3 regions of the Paenibacillus sp. FSL H7-0943 genome follow, and region 3 is predicted to be linked to each of the others. Evidence: riboswitches for the same ligand, from Rfam matches in the RefSeq annotation. Region 3 holds a riboswitch; each other region holds the start of a gene.
The links. Region 3 has a riboswitch for cobalamin ahead of NSQ55_RS04720 (DUF4430 domain-containing protein). Riboswitches for the same ligand answer to the same signal wherever they lie in the genome.
Positions count from the first base shown of each region.

Region 1: another riboswitch for cobalamin. It lies ahead of metE (5-methyltetrahydropteroyltriglutamate--homocysteine S-methyltransferase); the one in region 3 lies ahead of NSQ55_RS04720 (DUF4430 domain-containing protein).
Region 2: another riboswitch for cobalamin. It lies ahead of NSQ55_RS02430 (anaerobic ribonucleoside triphosphate reductase); the one in region 3 lies ahead of NSQ55_RS04720 (DUF4430 domain-containing protein).

Region 1 is NZ_CP150148.1:4,954,932-4,959,211, reverse strand. Features, by position in the region: gene NSQ55_RS21790 (FtsX-like permease family protein) at 1-336, shown strand, start outside; gene NSQ55_RS21785 (DedA family protein) at 354-977, shown strand; gene NSQ55_RS21780 (undecaprenyl-diphosphate phosphatase) at 1,028-1,888, shown strand; cobalamin riboswitch at 1,988-2,194, shown strand; gene metE (5-methyltetrahydropteroyltriglutamate--homocysteine S-methyltransferase) at 2,349-4,280, shown strand, end outside.
Region 2 is NZ_CP150148.1:550,077-554,356, reverse strand. Features, by position in the region: gene NSQ55_RS02450 (hypothetical protein) at 139-318, opposite strand; gene NSQ55_RS02445 (hypothetical protein) at 759-926, opposite strand; tRNA gene NSQ55_RS02440 (tRNA-Thr) at 1,161-1,232, opposite strand; gene NSQ55_RS02435 (MTH1187 family thiamine-binding protein) at 1,326-1,634, opposite strand; cobalamin riboswitch at 2,013-2,248, shown strand; gene NSQ55_RS02430 (anaerobic ribonucleoside triphosphate reductase) at 2,490-4,280, shown strand, end outside.
Region 3 is NZ_CP150148.1:1,092,159-1,096,438, forward strand. Features, by position in the region: gene NSQ55_RS04715 (glycosyltransferase) at 1-954, shown strand, start outside; cobalamin riboswitch at 1,082-1,285, shown strand; gene NSQ55_RS04720 (DUF4430 domain-containing protein) at 1,455-4,019, shown strand; gene NSQ55_RS04725 (methyl-accepting chemotaxis protein) at 4,223-4,280, shown strand, end outside.

The DNA of each region.
Region 1 (4,280 bases), 3.0 Mb from region 3:
GTCTTTTTTATTGCGGCAGGCAGCTTTCTTTACTTCCGGTTATATACCGATCTTGATCATGATCGCAATCAATATTCCACTTTGTCCAAGATGGGGCTTACGGATAAAGAACTCAATCGAATAGTTACGATTCAGCTGTCTTTGTTGTTTTTTGTGCCGGTCGGAATAGCTATTTTACACAGTGTGTTTGCCTTTATTGCGCTTCAACGGTTGTTCTACTTATCTATCGCAACGGAGACAGGCGCGGTGTTACTCGGATATTTGGCTGTTCAAGGACTATACTTCTTTTTTATTCGCAGCCGCTATTTACGCAACCTGAAGAAGAACTTGATATGAGAAATGGGGGTAACAAGATGCAAGCATGGATTACAGATTTTATGGAGCAGTTTGGTTACTTCGGTATTTTTCTGATGCTGGCCTTTGAAAATATATTTCCACCAATTCCTTCAGAAGTGATCCTGCCCTTTGGAGGATTTATGACGACTACGACGAGCTTGACGATCCCTGGTGTAATCATTGCTGCCACGGCTGGCTCACTACTGGGTGCAGTAATTCTCTATTATATTGGCCGATTATTGGATGTGAGCCGGTTAGAGAAACTGGTTGAACGCTGGGGGGGCCTAATTCGCGTCACTAAAAAAGATATCCACAAGGCTGACGCCTGGTTTGATAAATATGGCTACTGGACTGTATTGTTTTGTCGGATGGTTCCGCTGGTCCGCAGTCTGATTTCGATTCCGGCGGGAATGTCGGGCATGAAATTTGGAGTATTTATGATCTTCACAACGATTGGCACATTGGGATGGAATTTGCTGCTTGTGCTTATTGGCGCGGCATTGGGCGAATCCTGGGAAGACATTGCCATGTACATGGATGTGTACTCCAATGTAGTCTATGTACTAATTGCTGGCGGATTAGTTATCCTTGGGTTTCTGTACTTCCGCAAACGCAGCCGGAGAATGAACACTGAGGGCTAAGCGGGTAGAGGACTGATAATAGAAATGACTATTAAAAAGGAGGGAAACACATGGAGCTATTAACGATTATTAAAGCCATTATTTTGGGGCTTGTTGAAGGTTTAACCGAATTTGCTCCAGTATCCTCCACGGGTCATATGATTATTGTTGATGATATGTGGCTGAAATCACAGGAGTTATTTGGACAATATACGGCAAATACCTTCAAAGTAGTTATTCAACTGGGTTCAATATTAGCGGTTGTTGTGATTTTTAGAAATCGGTTCATTGATTTGTTAGGCTTAAAGCGTTTCAGCCGTAAGCAGTTGGATCCTGTAACAGAGGAGCTACCGCAGTTGGAGCAGGGCGGGCATCTCAAGCTGACTCAGGTTCTGGTAGGGTTAGTGCCTGCAGGTGTGTTAGGTGTTCTGTTTAATGATTATATTGATGAGCATTTATTCTCTACCTCAACAGTGTTAATTGGTCTAGTGATTGGGGCTGTATTAATGATTATTGCCGATCTGTTTGGGCCGAAGAAGATCAGAACTGAGAGTGTAGATCAGATTACATACAAACAGGCACTTGGTGTAGGTCTTGTACAGTGTTTTTCGTTATGGCCTGGATTTTCACGCTCGGGCTCGACGATTTCTGGTGGCGTACTTCTCGGGATGAGCCATCGTGCCGCTGCTGATTTTACGTTTATTATGGCAGTACCCATCATGGCAGGTGCCAGTCTGTTGTCACTGATGAAAAACTGGCAATATTTCACCATGGATGCATTGCCGTTTTTTATCGCAGGCTTTATTAGTGCCTTCCTATTTGCGCTGTTATCGATGCGATTCTTCTTAAAACTGATCAATCGTATCAAGCTCTTACCGTTTGCTATATACCGTATAATTCTTGCTGCTGTAGTATATTTCGTATTTTTCTAAGTCCGTTATAAGGAATCGATATAACAGAAGTCCCAGTAATCTATTGCAGATTGCTGGGGCTTTCACGTATGATGACATCAGATTAAGACACTCAAATGATGAATGATATCGGAGACAGGTGCTGACCGGAAAATAGTAATTCGGTAGGCTTAATAGGGAAATTCGGTTCGAAGCCGATGCGGTCCCGCCACTGTAACGGAAGAATCTCGAGCAACAGAGGTCACTGGCAATTTACTACTGCTGGGAAGACTGCTCAAGATGTTGACGCCGCTAGCCAGGAGACCTGCCTGTTTCAACAGCACTGCTTCACCTACGGAAGATAGGGAGGTGTTAGACGTTAACCATGGGTATATCATGGGCGTCTTTCCCTTTGACTTTTTTAGGGAAGGGCGCTCTTTTTTATAGGAAAGCAAGTAGCTTTGGAGTTTGAAATAAGAGATGGAAGAGGGAGTGTATCGAGATGACGAATAAAGTAAAAGTAAGCAATCTTGGATATCCGAGAATCGGAAAGAACCGCGAATGGAAAAAGACACTGGAAGCCTACTGGCAGGGGAAAATAAATGAGGAGCAATTCCGCTCCGAAATGGCAGCAATTCAGCTGCAGCATTTGAAGACCCAGCAAGAGGCAGGAATTGAGCTTATTCCGGTAAATGATTTTACTTTTTATGACCATGTGTTGGATACGGCTGTTATGTTTGGAATTGTACCTCCACGGTACACGTATGATGGCGGCGACATCGGGCTTGATCTTTATTTTGCAATGGCCCGTGGTAATGCTGAGGCTACTGCCTGTGAGATGACCAAATGGTTCAATACGAACTATCACTATATCGTTCCAGAGATCGGCACACAAACACCACGCCTGACTGAAAATAAACCTCTAGCGGCTTATCGTTTTGCTAAATCGCAGGCAGGGATTGAAGGTAAACCGGTACTTTTAGGTCTGTATACCTTCCTTAAGCTGTCCAAAGGTTACGCAGCGGCAGATATCGCCAAGATTGCTGCACGTTTTGTTCCAGTCTATGTTCAACTGCTACAGGAACTGAAGCAAGAAGGGGTAAGCTGGGTACAAATCGATGAGCCAGCGATTGTTACAGGCATAAGTAAAGAAGAATTAACACTGCTTAACTCGATATACACAGAAATTGCCGGCTCCGTGCCGGGCTTGAATATTATTTTACAGACGTATTTCGAAGCTGCTGAACCGTTGGAGGCACTGCTAGAGTTGCCTGTTCAAGGCTTGGGTCTTGACTTTGTGCACGATGGTGGAGCGAATCTGGCTTCTATCGAACGTCTTGGCTGGCCGAAGGACAAATGGCTGGGTGCCGGAATTATTGATGGACGGAACATCTGGCGTTCCGATTTAGACGCTAAGCTGCAACTGGTAGAAAAGCTCAGCGTTCATGTGCCGCTTGATCGTCTTATTCTTCAGCCTTCTTGCAGTCTGCTGCATGTCCCAGTCACCGTTCAAGGTGAGGTGAAGCTGAAGGCGACAGTTAAGAATGCGTTAGCTTTTGCCGATGAGAAGCTTGCAGAGCTTAGTTTGCTCGGAGCAGCCCTCGCAGATAAAGGAGAAGCTGCTAAAGCAGCGCTGGCCGCTAGTCGTGAAGCTATTGCAGCATTCCGCGCACTACCTGAGCGTGGTCGTAAGGATGTGGCGGAGCAAGTGCTTGCACTTGCAGCTTTGCCGGACCAACGCAGTTTGCCTTTTGCTGAACGCTTAAAGGTGCAGCAAGAGAAATGGCAGCTTCCACTTCTGCCAACCACTACAATTGGTAGCTTCCCGCAGACAGTAGAAGTGCGTCAGGCGAGATTGAAATGGCGTAAAGGGGTCTGGAATCAGGAGCGTTATGATGGATTTGTTCGTGAGCAGATCGCGGATGCAATTACCTTCCAAGAAAAGCTAGGTCTGGATGTTCTGGTCCACGGTGAGTTCGAGCGTACAGATATGGTGGAGTTTTTCGGAGAAAAGCTGGACGGATACTTGTTTACTAGTAATGGCTGGGTTCAATCCTACGGTTCCCGTTGCGTTAAGCCACCGGTGATCTACGCGGATGTTGCATTTATACAGCCTATGACTGTTAAAGAAAGTGTCTATGCACAATCGTTGACGAAGCTTCCGGTTAAAGGAATGTTGACGGGTCCTGTAACTATCCTCAATTGGTCATTTGTACGTGATGATCTCAGCCGGGAAGAGGTAGCCAATCAAATTGCTCTTGCCCTTCGCCATGAAGTAAAAGCGTTGGAAGATGCAGGCATCGAAATGATTCAAGTGGATGAGCCGGCTATACGTGAAGGACTTCCGCTTAAGGCAGAAGACCGTGAGCATTACCTGAACTGGGCAGTGAAGTCGTTCCGCGTTGCTACGAACCATGTGAAGGCTACGACACAA
Region 2 (4,280 bases), 540 kb from region 3:
AACTTCCCCATCGATTAACCTAACAATATTCAATTCAGAATGACATAATTGTCACATTGCTCATTATTCCAGTCTTAAGTAACTCCTTTATTAAACTATCCTTTCCCGTTAGCATAACAACAGTATCAAACATTAAATTCAACCTGTATCAATAAAAAATCCGTTAACCTTCTGAACTTGCTGCCCGTTATTTTGGATAATCAAGTTCAGAGCATACAGCAGATATGAATACCGAAACGTAACTTCCATTTGATCATTCTGCAGCCGCGTGCGTGGAGCCTCAATGACCATCATGATTCCAAAGCGCTGAGAAACCACACAGAACCGCCACCCCGACCAAGAATAGGGGGTCCTTTTTTTGGCAAAACACAAAATATTAAGTATAATGTTATTGTCGAAACGCTAAGGCGTCTGTACAGGATGGCTACCTGGCACTGATGATGGCAGGCCAAGCGCTTTATAAAGTTTTCTTTATGTGTATTTATACTTTAGGAGCGTGGTTATCTATGAAAATTAATATTACCGCACATTTTAACATTGATATTACTTTATCTCTTCATCTGTTAGCCGTAGCCAGTCTTGCTTATGAACTCAGTTCACTGACGAGCTCGTGAAATTCGAGCGAAAAGTATCTGTACTAAGACACCTTGTGGTGTCTTTTTTTATTTTTATAGTAATTACCATCTAACCGATCTGCCCCCGCAAGAGAAAAGCAGCTTATGCTGCTCCTCCTCCACCATTCTTCATTCTGATTGCTGTCAGCTTGCGCCACACCTTCCGTCTGCTCGACAGTGACCACTAGTCATACCGTTTTCATTAGCGATTTCGCGCCATGTCTTATCTTCCTTGATACGTTTCTCCAGAAGAACAGGGAACGGCATTGGCTGTCCATCATATTCGACTTCAGGAAAGATTAGGCCATTCATCAATAAATATCACCCTGGGTACTTATTCACATGTTCTCCCCAACTTGCAGGAAGCAGTGCCCCGATGTATCTGAGATTCTATTCTAGGAACCCGAAAAGAAGTGGAGAAAATTGACGAGACACCCACTTTACTCGGATAAAGGGTAGAAGAATGGAAGAAGTCAGGGGGATTTAACGAAAAATGGCACGGTCCCGGAATCCCGGAAAACCGCGCCATTGCGCCATTCTTAGATATGCTGGTGAAGGGAATTGAACCCCCGGCCTACGCATTACGAGTGCGTTGCTCTACCCCTGAGCTACACCAGCTTAACGCTGTTTTTCTGTCAAACAAAAAATATTATACAACTTCCAGCCAGAAACGCAAGCCTATTTCTCCCTGTTTTCCGCCCTTCTAAAATGCTAATCCACCTGTAGCTTACGCTCCACAGACTCTAACTTTCCACGGCTAGTAGAGGGTTTATCGCGGCGGTCGTCTATTTTAAGTGAGGTAGAGACACGTTCTGCACCTGCGGCAAAAGGAGACTCATGCAAAGCTTCTACCGCGGCAAAAATGCGTTGCAGAGGCCCTTCGATGATCGTCCCCATGGACGTAAGTTCATAAGTAATCCCTTCTACTGTCTTCAGCACCCGCTGCATATCCGCAACATAGCTGCTAAGACTGGTACTGCCTGTTCCAATTGGAATAACTGTAACTTCAGCAATAGGCATGAGAATACCTCCTCGAAATTTTATAGTAGCTGTCTCCTCCCATTGTAACAATTCCACCGCTCTGTCACAAACTAAGCAAGATTATCCTCCCTTATCTCTTCTATTTCTTCTGATTACTCCAAAATATGACTTTGGGCTAAGGGTATTTTCTCATGAGCAAATTCTAGGGTCATCTGCACTATATTTATGGACTCTTTGTGGCATCTTTTCGGACAATTTATGAATCATTTCGCATCTCCCTGTGGATCAATTGTGGATTACTTATGGACAGCCTGTGGATCATTTGTGGAGTACTTTTAAAGAACCCGCTCCCCGCGCGGGTTTTCTAAAAAACTGTTTACAAACACAACATCTTGGGTTATTTTTATCTAACGACAACAAAATATAGTGGAGACAGGCGCTTTGATCCTTAACCGGATTTAGAGCTTAATAGGGAAGCGCGGTGAGAATCCGCTGCGGTCCCGCCACTGTAACCGGATGGCCTTCTTAAGCTTCTGGGAAGCTTGAGAATCCACATCTCCCGGCAAATGCCACTGAGGGTTAGGAACACCCTTGGGAAGGCGCCGAGAGATCCCACGGAAGCCAGGAGACCTACCTGTTTCGACGACACCAACTATTGATGCCTGCGAGGAACAGGGATGGTGTCCGCATGCGGTCATCTGCGTAGAGACCTCTGCAAATATCCGTGTGGATATTTACATAACGCATCGGGCATTTTCTGCCATCCTCGGGTAGGGGATGCTTTTTTTATGTAATCTGAACAAATATACGACTGCTTATAGCAGTCCAACTTCTTATGGATATATGGATTTGATGATAGATGTTTTTCTTTTATACTGAGAGGAGAGCTGTACAATGACGTTGTTGGAGAGACAATTTAATGGAGTAGAAAATGCACGGGAAGTTCTTTTAGAAGAGCTCATTGATTTAGGCCGGGATATTATCGACAGTCGGGATATGGACCTATTGCGCGAGAATGCCAATTTGAATGGAGAGAGTTTCTCCGGTAAAATGAGCAAGTTCGGCAGTGAATATTCAAAATGGTACGCCCGCAATTTTACGATGCCGCCACAGCTAGTGCAGGCTATTGATGACAATGTCGTCTATGTGCATGATCTGGATCAATACGCGATTGGAACGACGAACTGTATTTTTATCCCGTTTGATAAACTTCTCCGTGAAGGTTTCAATACCGGCAACGGCAGCGTTCGTCCTCCGAACTCAATAATGACAGCTATGTCTCTGGTAGCGATTATTTTCCAATCCCAGCAAAATGCTCAATATGGTGGTGTATCCGCCAATAAACTCGACTATGATCTGGCACCTTATGTAACCAAATCCTTCGCCAAGCTGTTCCGCAAGGGTCTGGATTATTTTGAAGAAGGACAAGCTGATGAATCTTTGGGCGAGATTACGATGAGCCGGACCGATCTGGCGGAGTTATATCCAAGAGCGTTCCGTTTTGCACTAAAGGAAACCGAAATCGAAACTCTGCAAGCGGCTGAAAGTATGGTACATAATCTGAATACCATGTCCAGCCGATCCGGTGGACAAATACCGTTTACCAGCATCAACTACGGTACTTGTACTTCACCAGAAGGTCAGCTTGTGATCAGTTCTCTGCTAACCGCAACTATGAACGGACTTGGCAGCGGAGAAACACCGGTGTTCCCGATTCAAATCTTCAAATGCAAGCAAGGAATCAATCAACAGCAAGGCGATCCTAACTATGAACTGTTCCTAAAAGCGGCTGAATGTTCTGCGCGCAGACTATATCCAAACTTCGCTAATCTGGACGCTCCGCTCAACTTGCAGTATTATGATCCAAGTGATCCTGATACGGAGTTCGCTACAATGGGCTGCCGAACCCGAGTGCTCGGTGACCGTTTTGGGCGTAATCATTGCTCTGGGAAGGGCAACCTTTCCTTTAATACACTGAATCTGGTTCGGCTAGGTCTGGCACACGGCACAGTAACAGGCAGACGTACCATCGCAGACGAAGCTGGCTTCTATGAAGATCTAAATCATTACATGGATATTGCGCTGGAAGGACTTCTTCATCGCTTCCACATCCAAACCGCACAAAAAGCTAAAGCTTCCGATTTCATGATGCGAGAAGGCGTCTGGGAAGGCGGCGAACATCTTGCACCTGATGACACTGTAGGCGATCTGCTGAAGCATGGCAGTCTGTCTCTTGGCTTCATCGGTATGGCGGAATGTATGAAAGCTATGTACGGTAAACACCATGGCGAGGATATGGAAGTTCATGCCAAGGCGCTGGCTATCGTGCGTCATATGCGGGACTATTGCGATCGGAAAAGTGAGGAACTGGATCTTAACATCACCCTGTTCGCAACTCCAGCAGAAGGTTTGTCCGGTAAATTCACCAAAGTTGACCGCAAGGTACTGGGTTCCATTCCGGGCGTAACCGACCGTGAATATTATACGAACTCTTTTCACATCCCTGTATACTTCGATCTGGGTGCTGCTCAGAAGATCAGCTTGGAAGCTCCTTTCCATGAATACTGCAATGCCGGGGCTATTTCTTATGTCGAATTAAACGGCAATGCCCGCAACAACCCATCGGCTTTTATCAAAATCATTAAATATGCGCTCGAACAACAGGTCAGTTATTTCAGCATTAAC
Region 3 (4,280 bases):
GAAATCATCTATCGGTTTTTTGCTTGGTCGCAAGGCAATCCTTTATTTACGGTTTCGAATAAAAAGCTGCAACCGGGTTACCGTAAGGCGATTCTGAAGTATTTCCTGAGCAGTGATCGTGAAGCGTTCAAGAATCGGGAATTCCGAAAGAACTATGTCGCGGCAGCTCGGCCTGCTCTGCAAAATGTGTACAATGAAGCCCGTTCCCAACTGGCTTCCCCGCTGGCGCGCTGGATCAGCCGCAGCCGATTTCGACTCTTAATCTCCGGCTCCATTACGGGTATTCTGGTGATTATTGCAATTATCGTATTCAGTATGCTGCGTCCGGATGATACGAAGACGGCTCTGCCGGGGACAAGCCCTGAGCCGACCCCTGTTCAGAGTGCAGGCAATATGCTGCCTCCAGCTTCAGTATACTTGAAGGATCAGAGCGTCGAAGGAGATAAGGGGAGCAGCATATTGGTGTTCACCTTCGCAAGTGCAGATGACTGTGTGCAGTTTCAACCGACTGAGATTAGTTTAATGTCTTCGTCTACAGAGATAGATAAAAGCTTTAAGGTCGCTGCCACGAATGGCACTTGTCCAGTGCCGTTAACGGATGGGACGGATGAGGGAAACACCGCTGACGAGTCAGATACCGCTGGCACTACTGGAGGAACAGCAGAAGGTGCAGATGCTACTAATGCTGTAGCTGATGCATCTCCGTCTCCTACGCCTTCCTCTGATACTGAGGACAGCACTGGGTTGCCTTCCGCAACAGCTGTGACTGAAGGTGAACAACCTTCCTATCAGGTTGAGGTTACATTGGAGCCTGGAGTGACAATTCTAGAGAAAAGTATGATCAAAGCCGGAAGATTTACACTGATCGTAGATCCCGATCCTAATATTCCACCAGCTTCTGATTCAAGTGCTGAACCCTCCCCAACTGCAAGTCCGGAAGGAACAGCAGAATAACAAGCTTTCTGAACAGCAATAACTACCGGAAGGTGGCGTATTGCTGTTCATTTTTTTGCTGCCCATACTAAGCTTTTCTATAGACATGCTATGTATTAATAGATATGATTATGGATGTCAAAATAAGATACTACATACTGGAAAAGGTGCAGACTCTATCAATCTAGTCGTCTGCTTAAAAGGGAAGTCCGGTGCAAGAGTCCGGCGCGGTCCCGCCACTGTATGTGCGGAGCGTTTCTTCTATAAGCCACTGCCCCGAAGGTAGGGTGGGAAGGTGAAGAACAGCGATGAAGCATTAGCCAGGAGACCTGCCTTTTTCGTGAGCGTTTCTATTCTTCGTGGGGTAAGAATGTGGAACATATACAGATGGACTGTTGGCAGGAAGCAAGCGCCGCAGCCTCAATTTGTAATCTTCCCTGACCGCCCTCCAAAGGGGCGGTCTTTATGTTATGCGTCTTATTCCCGGCAGTACCCATTCTTATACAGAAAGAGGTTAAACAATGAAGAAAATCATGTCTTCCAAGTTTGTAGCACTTGGGCTGGCCTTATTCATGGTCATTTCAATTCTAGGAACATCTCTTGCTCCGGCGGGACAAATATTTGCAGAAGCGAGCGCTGGCGCCGGTCTGGAGGCAACTGCTGCGGAGCGGATTAATGTTGCGGATGCGACTTATGCGGCTGCAGAATATCTCTTGAAAGGTGGCGTGCAATCGGATTGGCAAGCCATTGGATTAGCGCAAGCAGGGTACAAGCTGCCAGCTAGTTACCATTCAGAGCTTGAGAAAAAAGTAAAGGATGCAGCTGGAAATTTCGCCAATGTAACCGATTATGCTCGAATCGTGCTCGCAGTGAGAGCGATTGGTGCAGATCCTACTAGCTTTGCTGGTAACGGAACGACTCCTGGCTATAATCTGATTGAGAAAATTTATAATAACAGCAAGCTCAGTGAACAGACGCTTAATAATCCGGTATATGCTTTACTTGCGCTGGATTCTGGTAAATATAATATCCCAAGTGACGCGAAATGGACGGCGGATAAGCTCCTTACGGAGATTCTCTCCAAACAGAATCCAGATGGGGGCTTTGCACTAACCTCAGGCGCAAGTGAGCCTGATATGACAGCGATAACCTTGACGGCTCTGGCGGCACATAAAAATAATCCCGAAGCCTACTTAGCAGGGCTACAAGCCGTAGCCTGGTTATCCGCAGCTCAAGATAGCCATGGGGGTTACGGTGACAGTGCTGAAAGTAGCGCACAAGCAATCCTTGGACTCACATCCTTCGGAGTTGATCCTAGTGGATTAGAATACACCAAAAACAAAGTGGATCTAATGGAGAACCTGCTTAGCTATCGTCTAGCTGATGGTAGCTTCACCCATAGCCGTGGTGGAAGCAGTAATGTTCTGGCGACAGAGCAAGGGCTTCAGGCGCTGGTTGCCTATAATTTGCTGTATAAAGGAAGCAACAGTAAGCTATACGATTTTTCCAAATCCTCCATTCAGAGCTCACTCATCTACGCTCCAGTAACGATTGAGGGACCACAGGCCACGTTGGCACAAGGGTACGCCTATGCTGGCAACGCACTTGGAGCGTTAGAGAAGCTGGCGCTTCAAACGAACTTGCCGATCACGAATCCTTCGGGCAGTTATGTGACTGGCATCGGAAGTATTGCTGCTGGAAGCTTTGGTGGTTATGACGGATGGATGTATGTTGTATCGCGTGACGGAAAATGGATTAATCCCGATGTAGGCATGAGTGATTTTGTACTTAAAGATTCAGATCAGGTACTGGTTTATTATGCCGGAGACGACACTAAGCTTGTGGATTCCGTTACGCTTTCCAAAGCAAATCTTAAAGAGGGCGATTCTTTTACCGTCACTGTAACTAGTAAGACGTGGAAATGGGACGCTGCTACGAATACTTCCTCTCCTGTAACTGCAAAAGCTGCGGGTGTTCAGGTCCAAATTGGAGCTCACAAGGTAACGACGAATGCTAAAGGTGAGGCCGTATTCTCAGGAAATATGCCCGCAGGTGACTATACACTGACTGTAACTGGCTACCGTGAAGGTAAAGCCCCAACGATTGCTAAATATACAAAAGCTCTAAAGGTGATTTCTAAGAATGTAACAGCTTCGCTTACCGTTGAAGGCCCGGAAGGGTTGATTAGTGAGGGGACTTTAAAAGCCTCCAATGCCCTTGAAGCGTTGCAACAACTAGGGTCTACCGATGATTTTAAAGTAGATATCACCAAATCGTCTTATGGCAACTTTGTATCAGGTATCCATGGAGTTTCGCAAGGTACTTACGACGGATGGTGGAGCTTCGTGGTATCACGCGGCGGGGAGTGGATATATCCAAGTGTGGGTATGGATGCGTTCGAACTACAGGAATCCGATCGTGTGCTTGTCTATTATGCAGGAGAAAATACACAGGTTGTAGATTCTGTGGTGCTTTCCCCATCACAGCCAAAAGCTAATGAAGCTTTTACTGTAAAGGTTTCACAGAAAAAGTGGGTGTGGAATCAGGAAAGCTTCACTTCTGATCCGGTTATCTCACCGGCTGCAGGTGTGCAGGTTTCGATTGGTGATAAGAAGGTAATCACGAATGAACAAGGTGTAGCTGTTGTTGATGGGGGTCTCCCGGCAAATAGCTATACACTGACTGTTACCGGTTATACTAAAGACAGCGTACCGAGCGTAGCGCGTTATACTCAGTCTCTGACTGTCGGATCGTCTGTTATTGCTCCAGCAAAAGCTACCGCTACCCTCTCAGTGATTGGAGATAGCCGGAAAGGAACCATCCTAGCCAGTACAACAGTAGCTCTAAAAGAGGGCGAAACGGCTTATAGCTTACTAGTCAGTCAATTAGGGACTAAGGTAGTATCATCCGGCAACGCTGGAAGCATCTACGTGAAATCTATTGAAGGGTTGGCTGAATTTGATGGAGGCCCAAGCAGCGGATGGAAGTATAAAACGAACCGGGATGCGGATCCAAGCATCAGTGCAGACAGTTATATTTTGCAGAACGGTGATACTTTGTACTGGTACTATACCTCTGGAGAATAAGGAAGAGGAAGTTTGAGTAGGCGGGCACACTTGGATTCGGAGTAATAGCGGATCGGGTGCCCGTCCTTTTTATATTTGAGGAAAGTCGTTTTATGACAATATATACTTTTATTCGACACAATATTTAAAAAATCATCAAACTCTTAGCCCTTCCGACCGATAAAAATAGATAGATCATAAGATAATGTGAAGGCGGAGTGTAGATGAAAAATTTGAAAGTGAAATACAAAATAGGGTTGCTTTTGGTATTCGCTGTAATCA